2 regions of the Promicromonospora sp. NFX87 genome follow, and region 2 is predicted to be linked to the other one. Evidence: riboswitches for the same ligand, from Rfam matches in the RefSeq annotation. Region 2 holds a riboswitch; the other holds the start of a gene.
The links. A riboswitch is a leader RNA that binds a small molecule or an ion and turns the genes downstream of it on or off. The one in region 2 is predicted to bind FMN.

Region 1: linked by a shared signal. The riboswitch ahead of ribD (bifunctional diaminohydroxyphosphoribosylaminopyrimidine deaminase/5-amino-6-(5-phosphoribosylamino)uracil reductase RibD) and the one ahead of pnuC (nicotinamide riboside transporter PnuC) in region 2 are both predicted to bind FMN.

Annotation. Positions count from the first base shown of each region.
Region 1 covers NZ_CP183413.1:2,829,866-2,834,408, forward strand. The annotation lists gene ACNYC2_RS12705 (riboflavin synthase) at 1-370, opposite strand, end outside; gene ribD (bifunctional diaminohydroxyphosphoribosylaminopyrimidine deaminase/5-amino-6-(5-phosphoribosylamino)uracil reductase RibD) at 370-1,524, opposite strand; FMN riboswitch at 1,642-1,776, opposite strand; gene ACNYC2_RS12715 (DUF2306 domain-containing protein) at 1,835-2,488, opposite strand; gene ACNYC2_RS12720 (response regulator) at 2,590-3,276, opposite strand; gene ACNYC2_RS12725 (sensor histidine kinase) at 3,273-4,442, opposite strand.
Region 2 covers NZ_CP183413.1:104,839-109,381, forward strand. The annotation lists gene ACNYC2_RS00500 (acyl-CoA dehydrogenase family protein) at 1-559, opposite strand, end outside; gene ACNYC2_RS00505 (Gfo/Idh/MocA family protein) at 602-1,759, opposite strand; gene pnuC (nicotinamide riboside transporter PnuC) at 1,779-2,465, opposite strand; FMN riboswitch at 2,579-2,716, opposite strand; gene ACNYC2_RS00515 (helix-turn-helix domain-containing protein) at 2,806-3,555, opposite strand; gene ACNYC2_RS00520 (hypothetical protein) at 3,626-3,820, opposite strand; gene ACNYC2_RS00525 (disulfide bond formation protein DsbA) at 3,843-4,460, shown strand; gene ACNYC2_RS00530 (LLM class F420-dependent oxidoreductase) at 4,513-4,543, shown strand, end outside.

The DNA.
Region 1 (4,543 bases), 2.7 Mb from region 2:
GGTCGTCCCAGCGCGGTCCGGGCGTGCGGCGCACCAGCGTCGCGATGCCGTCGACATGTCCCTGGACGACGTGCCCGCCGAGCCTGCCGTTCGCGGGCAGTGCGCGCTCCAGGTTCACCACGGAACCCGGGACGAGGCCCCCGAGCGAGCTGCGGCCCAGCGACTCGGGCATGATCTCCGCGACGAACGAACCGTCCGCCACGGAGACGACGGTGAGGCACACCCCGTCGACGGCGATCGAGTCACCGGGCCGGGCGTCGGACGCGGCGAGCGGGCCCGCGACGGTGACGACGGCGTCCGCGCCGTCGTCACCGTCAGGACGGTCGAGCGCGACGACGGAGCCGAGCTCCTCGATGATTCCGGTGAACATCAGATCTCCTCCTTGGTGTGCCGGCTGAGCCGACCGTGCTGGACTGGCTGGACTGACTCGGTGGCCGCGGTGGCCGCCGTGGGCTCGGTGGGCCGGGCAGGCTGGACGCGACGCGCTACCAACAGCACGTCGTCGCCGAGCCGGGTCACGTCGTGGGTGGTGAAGCGTGCGGCGTCGCCGATCGTGGTGACGCCCAGGTCGCCGACGGCGGTCGCGCCCGCGCCGAGCAGCACCGGTGCGACGTACGCGTGGAGCTCGTCCACCGCGTCGGCGGCGAGCAGCGCGGTGGCCAGGGTGGGGCCGCCCTCCACGAGGAGATGGCGCACCTCGCGCTCCGCGAGCTCCCGCAGGACGGCGCCGAGGTCGTGCTCGGGCAGGTGCAGCAGCGCACCGCCCGGCCCGCGCAGGCGAGCATCCTCGGGCACCGCGCGGCGGCCGACGACCACCCGGAGCGGCTGGTGCTCGAAGAGGCCGCCGTCGATCGTCCGTGCGGTGAGCGACGGGTCGTCGGTCAGGGCAGTCCCCGTGCCGACGGCTATCGCGTCGACCTGCGCGCGGATCGTGTGGGCGTGGGCTCGTGCCTGCGGGCCGGTGATCCAGCGGCTCGTACCGTCCGCGGCGGCGACCCGCCCGTCGAGGCTGGTCGCAAGCTTGAGGGTGACGTAGGGGCGTCCGGTCCGGACGGCGTGCAGCCACTGGCGCAGCAGCTCCTCGCCCTCCTCGGCGAGGATGCCGGTCGTCACCTCGATCCCTGCGGCGCGCAGCTTGGCCGCGCCACCGGTCGCCACCGGGTTCGGGTCGGCGACCGCGACGTGCACCGCGGCCACACCGGCGTCGATCAGGGCGTCGGCGCAGGGCCCGGTGCGGCCGTGGTGGGCGCAGGGCTCGAGCGTCACGACCGCTGTCGTGCCCCGCGGGTCGACGCCGCGCGAGCGCGCGGCGGCCAGCGCCGCCGCCTCCGCGTGCGGCGTGCCGGCGCCGCGGTGGAAGCCCTCGGCGACCGGCTGGCCGCTCGGGTCGAGGAGCACGCAGCCGACGCGCGGGTTCGGGCCGTACGCCGGGCCCTGCGCGGCCAGCGCGAGAGCGCGGCGCATGGCGGCCTGGAGCGTCGTGGCCGCATACGCCGCGTCGCGGCCCAGCGGTGGCTGGTTCATGCTGTCCTCCCCGAGCTTCGGTGCTCCGGGGTGGACGACGGGGCGCGGACGAGGCCGACCGGCCCTGCCCGCGCGCACGACGTCACGACGACGCACGCCCCAGGGGACGGCGACGCCGCACGTGCTTCCTCCCATCCGGACTTTCACCGTCGGTCCTGGAGTTTCACCAGATCAACCGGTCCTCCTTGCGGAGGACGCGGGTCGCGGACTTTAACCGCCGGCTCGGAATTACACCGACCCCGGAGCACGTGTGTGCGTACTGCTGCTTGCCAGCATGCCATAAACCTCGCGGCCGTCGGCATGGCTTGCGTCACACCCGGGCGGCGATCCGCCGCCGACGGATCACCCACTCGGCCACCGCCGCGTTGATGACCCACGCCGCCGTCATGAGCACCGTGTTGACGACCGGCCCCGGCATGCCCGCGAGCGCGATGTACGGGCCGATCAGCAGCGCCTGCGTGCCCGCGCCCATGGCCAGCGCGTACGCCCGCATCATCCAGGCCCGGTGCGTCATGAAGTCGCGCCGCAGCGCCGCGCGCACGCCCAGGACCAGCGACACCGCCATCACGACGCCGACCACGTAGCGGACCCCGTTGACGACCACGGTGTCCTTGTCGGGCAGGTCGTAGAACGCGGTCATCCAGAGCCCCGTCAGCGCGACACCGAGCCCGGCGGGGAACAGGACGCGGCCCGCCAGCCGGTGCCAGCTGCGTCGTCGCAGGCTCGGGACGAACTGGAACGCCCCCAGCATGCTGTAGACGGTCACGCAGACGATGTGGACCAGCACCGGGATCGGCTGGGTCACGAACCGCGCGTTGTCAGCGGTGAGCACGGGGTCGGCGGCCAGCTCGGAGACGCGCGCGGCGCCGCCGAGCGCGGGGACGAGCGCGAGCAGGAGGAGGCCCGCGGGAACGAGCCATTGGCGGCGGCTGGTGGGCTTGGTCCGCACCTGGGATGTGGTCATGGTGCGAGCCTGCCCCGCCGGCCCCCGCAGGTCATGGGCCCGCAGACCGGTCTCGGCCTGGCCAAAAGTACGAGTCGCCGAAAGGACGGGTGCAGCCCGCGTCAGGGCTCGTGCGCGGGGCGCACGGGACGGAGCCGCCCCGTGTCGTACGCCCAGAGCGCCACCTCCACGCGGTTGCGCGCACCCAGCTTGGTCATCAGGTTCGCGACGTGGGACTTCACGGTGCTCAGCGTGACGAACAGCTCGCGCGCTATCTCGGTGTTCGTCCGGCCGGTGGCCACCGCCAGCAGAACCTCCTCCTCGCGTGCCGTGAGCGGGTCCAGCGGCTGCGCGGGCAGGTCGCGGGGACCGGCGTCGGTGAAGGCTCTCAGGAGCCGCGTGGTGACGCTCGGGGCGATCAGGGCGTCGCCCGACGCGGCGGCCCGGATCGCCTGGGCCAGGAGCGCCGGGCCGGCGTCCTTGAGCAGGAACCCTCGAGCCCCGGCGCGCAGAGCTGCGTACACGTACTCGTCCAGGTCGAACGTGGTGATCACGACGACGGCGAGCGGGTCCGCGACGCTGGGGCCCGCGAGCAGCCTGGTCGCCTCGATACCGTCGACGTCCGGCATCCGGATGTCGAGCAGGGCGACGTCGGGGCGCAGCCGCTGCGCGAGCTCGACCGCTGCCCGACCGTCGGCGGCCTGCCCGACGACCTCGATGCCCTCCTGGGCGTTCAGGATCATCGTGAGGCCCGTACGGACGATCTCCTGGTCGTCGGCCACGAGGACCCTGATGTCTCTGCCTGTCATGCGGCGCCCGAGATCGGGAGGACCGCCTCGACGGTCCAGCCGGCCGCGTCGGGCCCGGCGTCGAGCGTGCCGCCCAGCAGCGCCGCACGCTCGCGCATCCCGGCGAGCCCGTACCCGCCGTGCCTGTACCCGCCGTGACTCGGAGGGACCGGCGCACCGCCGTCGTCGGACACCCGGAGCCGGACGGACGTCTCACCCACGGTGACACGGACCGTGATCCGCGTGGCGCCCCGGGCGTGCCGGCGCGCGTTCGTGACCGACTCCTGCGCGATGCGCTGCACCGCGCCGCCCACGGCCGCCGAGACCCGGGCGGGGTCGCCCTCCAGGTCGACCTCGACGCGCGGCGTGGTGGGGTCGGCGAGGCGTTCGACGTCGGCCAGCGTGGGCCCCGGAGCGAGCTCGTCCGCCTCGTCCGCTCGGTCGCCGCCACCCTCGGCCGGGCGGAGCTCGTCCGACCGCAGGACGCGGACCAGCATGCGCATCTCGGCCAGCGCAAGGGAGGCCTGCTCCTCGATCACCCGCAAGGAGTCGGCCGCCGCTCCGGGATCGGTCTGCGACACGGCGAGCCCGGCCTGTGCTCGCACCGCGACGGCCGAGATGTGGTGCCCGACGACGTCGTGCAGGTCCCGGGCCAGTCGCTCCCGTTCGAGCAGCACCACCTGCTCACGCTCGCGCCGGCGCGCGCCGGACCGGTACCGGAGCGCCAGGCCGAGCGCGAACGTCGAGCCGAGGATCAGGCAGCCGATGCCCACGTCGGCGAGCGTGAGGAAGCCGAGCGCCGCGTTCGCCCCCATCTTCGCGAGGACCACCGCCGTGCCGAGCACCATCGCCCGCCCGCTCCCCCACCGGAACAGCGCGTACGCCAGGACCAGCATGAAGACGTTCGAGGCGAAGGCCAGGTCCCGGCCGAGCACGAGCGCCGGCACCGTCGACGCGACGAACGCGACGACGACCGTCGCCAGCGGGTGCGTCCGGCGCCACAGCAGCGTGGGCGCGAGCACGACGACGGTGGCGAGCTCCAGCCACCGTCCCTGGACGTCCGACCGCGCGACCGCCTCGATCATGGCTCCGGCCACGACAACGGCGACGAGCACCCAGTCCCGCCACACGCGCACTGGCGGATCGGCGGGCCGCGGTTCGTCCCAGACCGAGCGGATAGCGGACACGCGCTCATGCTACGAGGACCAGGGGCACCGCCGGATCAGGCAAAAGTACGAGCCGGCCCCCCGACTCCTGGCTTTTGGCGACGTACCTCCGGGCCGAGTGG
Region 2 (4,543 bases):
CCAGGCCGATCCACTTCTTCTCGCCGTTGATGACGTAGCCCTCGACGCCGTCCCGGGTCTCCGGCACGGCGGAGGTCTCCAGACCCACCGAGTCCGAGCCGTGCGTGGGCTCGGTCAGCGCGAAGGCACCGAGGATCTCGCCGCGGGCCATGGGGCCGGCGTACTTCTCGATCTGCTCGTCGGAGCCGAGCATCACTATCGAGCGCAGCGCGAGGCCGCCCTGCACACCGCAGATGGTGGAGACCGAGCCGTCGCCGCGCGACATCTCCATCGCGGCCAGGCCCTCGGCCATCTTGGAGATCTTCGGGTAGCCGGGCACGTCCACGCCGTCGCGCAGGAAGTCCAGCTCGGCCATGCGCTTGACCAGGTCCAGCGGGACCTCGTACCGCTCCCAGTAGCCGTCGATGACCGGCAGGACCTCGTCCTGCACGAACCGGCGGACGGCGAGCTGGTGTGCCCGCTCCTCCTCCGTCACGTCCGCGAAGGCACCGGCGAAGTCGATGTCGAGCGGTTGTGAGACGTCGTAGTCGGGCGCCGTCACACCTGGGGTCTGAGTCATGGTTCCATGGTGCTCCGGTACTGGATCTCAGGTCAAACGATACTAGGTCTCACTTTGAGCAGGCCCGGCATGGCGGCAGGCCCGCCCGTGGGCCCACGGCTGCGGTGTGGTCCGCACGCGTTCGCTCGACGCCGCGGCTAACCGCACCTGGAGCTGGAGGTACTGGTCCTGCGCGGCCTCGGCCACGGAGTAGGGCGACGGCGTCCCGTGCAGCACGTGGTCGGCCATGTCGGCGACGATGCGCGCGATCGACAGCTCGTCGTCGGGCAGGCGGGCCGGCCGGAACTCATTGCGGTACAGCCAGCCGCCGTCGAGCGTGTAGCCCCGGAGGTACAGGCCCTCGTGGCTGCCGGCCCCGCCCGCGGCCACCCGCTCCAGCGTGGAACGCCGGGGGAGCCCGTCGGCGCCGACGTGCCGCACGACGTCGTCGCGCAGCTCGCCGCGCTCACCGCGGACCAGCAGCGCGGGGGAGCGGACCCAGGAGCGGTACTGGATGTCGTCGAACTCGTAGGTGCCGAGCCGGCCGCCGAAGTCCAGCCACGCGGTCGCGTGCACCGTGTCGACGAGGTCCAGGTCCTCGGGATCACCCGCGCGGCTGGGGCTCGGCAGCACCCGGCGCGCATCGCGCCGGGCCGTGATCACCGCGTCCTCGAACGTGATGCCCAGGGCCCGGCGCAGCACGCTGAGGCCGTGGTAGTCGTGCGCCACGGCGACGTGCGCGTCCGTCACGGCGCCCAGCAGTCCCGAGCCGGCGACCGCGAGCTGCGCCCCGACCAGCGGTTCCAGGTGGTACTGCTCGGCGACGTGCACGCACGCGCCGTCGTCCACGAGCCGCTGCAGGGCCGTCAGCTCCTCGACGGTGCCGGCGGCGGGCGTCTCCGTCAGGACGGGGACGCCCGCCGCGGCGAGGTCGCGGATCACCGGCTGGGCCGCGCCGGCGGGCAGGGTCAGCAGGACGACGTCGGGCCGGCCGCCGGCGAGCAGCTCGGGCACCGAGGCGTAGGCGGGCGCCGGGAGCCCGGGCAGGCCCGCGGCGGGGAGGCCGCGGGACGCCAGCTCCGCGCGGTCCGCCGCGTTGCGGGTGGCCACGCCGACGACCTCGAAGCGGTCGGGCAGCGCGTTCAGCACCCGCAGCATGGTCCGGGCCCGGAAGCCCGAGCCGACGATCCCGATCCTGGCCGTGCGGTCCCGTGAGGTCACGGAGCCCGACGCTACGCCCTCACGAGGCGGTGACCGCTGCCTCGTCCGGATCCGCGCTCTCGCGGCGGCTGATGCGCCACCACGCGAAGAACCCGAAGAGGGTGAACAGGCCGTAGATCACGTACATCAGCGCGGTCGCCCAGTACCCGGCCGAGAACAGCAGCGGGACGCCGACCAGGTCGACGGCCACCCAGATCAGCCAGAACTCGACCCAGCCCTTGGCCATGCCGTAGGTCGCGAGCACGGAGCCCATGAAGATCCAGGCGTCGGCCCAGACCGGCTCGTACGAGCCGAGGGCCCGGAAGAGCGGGGTCAGGAGCAGCGTGCCGGCGAACATGCCGGTCACCAGGCCCACGCGGGCCTGCCAGGACGCCCAGCGGGGGTGCACGGCCACCGTGCCGACGCCGCCCATCCGCTGGGTCTGGCGCCAGCGGTACCAGCCGTAGATCGACACGGCGATGAACATGATCTGCCGGCCCGCCTGGCCCAGCATGTCCGCTCGCGTCGCGTCGCCGAACCAGGAGCCCATGAACACCGTGAAGAGCAGGATGTTGCCCACGATGCCGACGGGCCAGGCCCACACCTTGCGGCGCAGGCCGCCGAGCGCCGACGCCAGCCCGAACAGGTTGCCGATGACCTCGCGCCAGTAGATCTGCTGGTCGGCAACCAGGAACGTCGCGTCATAGGCGGCGCGGAACCAGTCCATGTCTCTTCCCTCTCCGAAGGTCCGCACACGGGGACTCCGGGGTGAGGGTCGGCGCGCCACAAGGACACCGACGACGACGCGAGAGGGCACCCCGAGGGGTGACGGCGCGCGCCGCACGTGCTTCCTCCCATCCGGACTTTAACCGTCGGTCCTGGAGTTCCACCAGGTCAACCGAGCCTCTCCCGAGGGAGCGACACGGGTCGCGGACTGTCACCGCCGGCTCGGAATTTCACCGACCCCGGAGCACGTGTGCATCTGCTGCACTTGAACTACTGAACTGCTTGCTAGCGGAACACAGGATGCCACGACCCCATTCCCGCCCGGAAGTGCCTGGCGCGTGCTAGGCGAGCGCTTCCCGGACCGCGCGAGCCACCTCGTCCGGCCCGGCCCCGCCCGAGACGACGGTCACGACCACCCGGCGGCCGGACGGCGCCCCGCCCGCCGCCGGAGCGTGGCCGCCTGCGCCGAGGACGGCGGCCCGCCGCAGGTCGGCGAACGCCTCCTCGAGCTCGGGCCGCAGCTCGAGCGAGGGCGTGCGCAGCCAGCGCCGCAGGATCGCGTTGTGCACGGCGACGACGGACGCGGCGAACGCGATCGACGCCGTGGACGTCGACCGCTCCGGCGGCAGCGTGTCGCGCAGGTAGTGCGTGAACGCCCGCTCGTAGCGGTGCGTGGTGATGAGCTCACGGTCGCGCAGGGCAGGGACCTGCTGCAGCAGGGCGTACCGGGCGAGCGACGTCTCGCGCTGGCCCACGTGGTGGTCGAACACCATGCGTGCCGCGCGGCACACCTCGAGGTACGGGTCGATCTCGGGGTCCCAGGCACGGCCGAGGTCGTGCCCGGACTCCTCACTGGTACGGGCGTCGGGGCGGGTGGCGGCGAGCATCACCACCACCTCCTCGAGCAGGAGCTCGTGGTCGGCGAAGACCACGTCCTCCTTCGAGCGGTACCGGCGGAAGAACGTGGCCCGGCTGACCTTAGCGGCGTCGGCGATCTCCTCGACGGTGGTCCCCTCGTACCCCTGCCGGGTGAACAGGTCCACCGCGACGTCTACTGCCTGCGCATGCGTATGGGTACGGACGGCGGTCATGCCAGGCAGGCTACCGCGTACCTTTCGGGACGCGGGAAAGATCCTTGAGCGATACATGGTGGTCAAGGCGCTAGTTTTCCGGGCTCGAGATCTTGCCGGACCGCAGTCTGTGCAGGTAGCGCACCTCGCGCACGGCCATCAGGAGGCCGAGGCCACCGGGTACCGCCGACCACGGATGACCCAGTACAACTCCGACAAGGCACACCAGAAAGATCACCCCACCGCCGACGACGGTGGCGAGACTCGCCCAACGGATCCCGGTCACGCAGTGAGCGTAGTCTGCGGGCGTGACCGAGAACGCTGCCAAGCCCGTCGTGGACGTCTACGTCGACCCCATGTGCCCCTTCGCCTGGATCACGTCGCGCTGGGCGCTCGAGGTGGCGCAGCTCCGCGACGTCGACCTGACCTTCAAGCTGATGAGCCTCTACCTGCTGAACAAGGACAGGGACATCGACGACGGGTACCGGGCGCGCATCGAGCGGTCGCGCGGCATCGGCCGCATCGCCGCGGCGGTCCAGGCCGACCACGGACCCGAGGCGTTCTCCGCGTTCTACACCGCGGCGGGCACCCGGATCCACAACCAGCAGAACAAGGACTTCGACGCCGTGGCGGTCGAGGCGCTCGCCGAGGCCGGCCTGCCCGCCGACCTCGCCGGGGCCGCGACGTCCACCGACCACGACGCGGCGCTCGCCGCCTCCCACGAGTCCGGCATGAAGCCCGTCGGCGACGACGTCGGCACGCCCACGATCCACGTCGACGGCGTCGCGTTCTTCGGCCCGGTGCTCACGCGCGTCCCGCGCGGCGAGGAGGCGGCAGCCCTGTTCGACGCCTCCGTGACGCTCGCGCGGTACCCGTACTTCTACGAGATCAAGCGCTCCCGCACGACGGACCCCGCCTTCGACTGAACGCGTCGGTCGCTCGCAGCCGACGTCGGTAGAGCGTGGCAAGGTTGAGGCCATGAATCTTGACCTGCGTATCTTCACCGAGC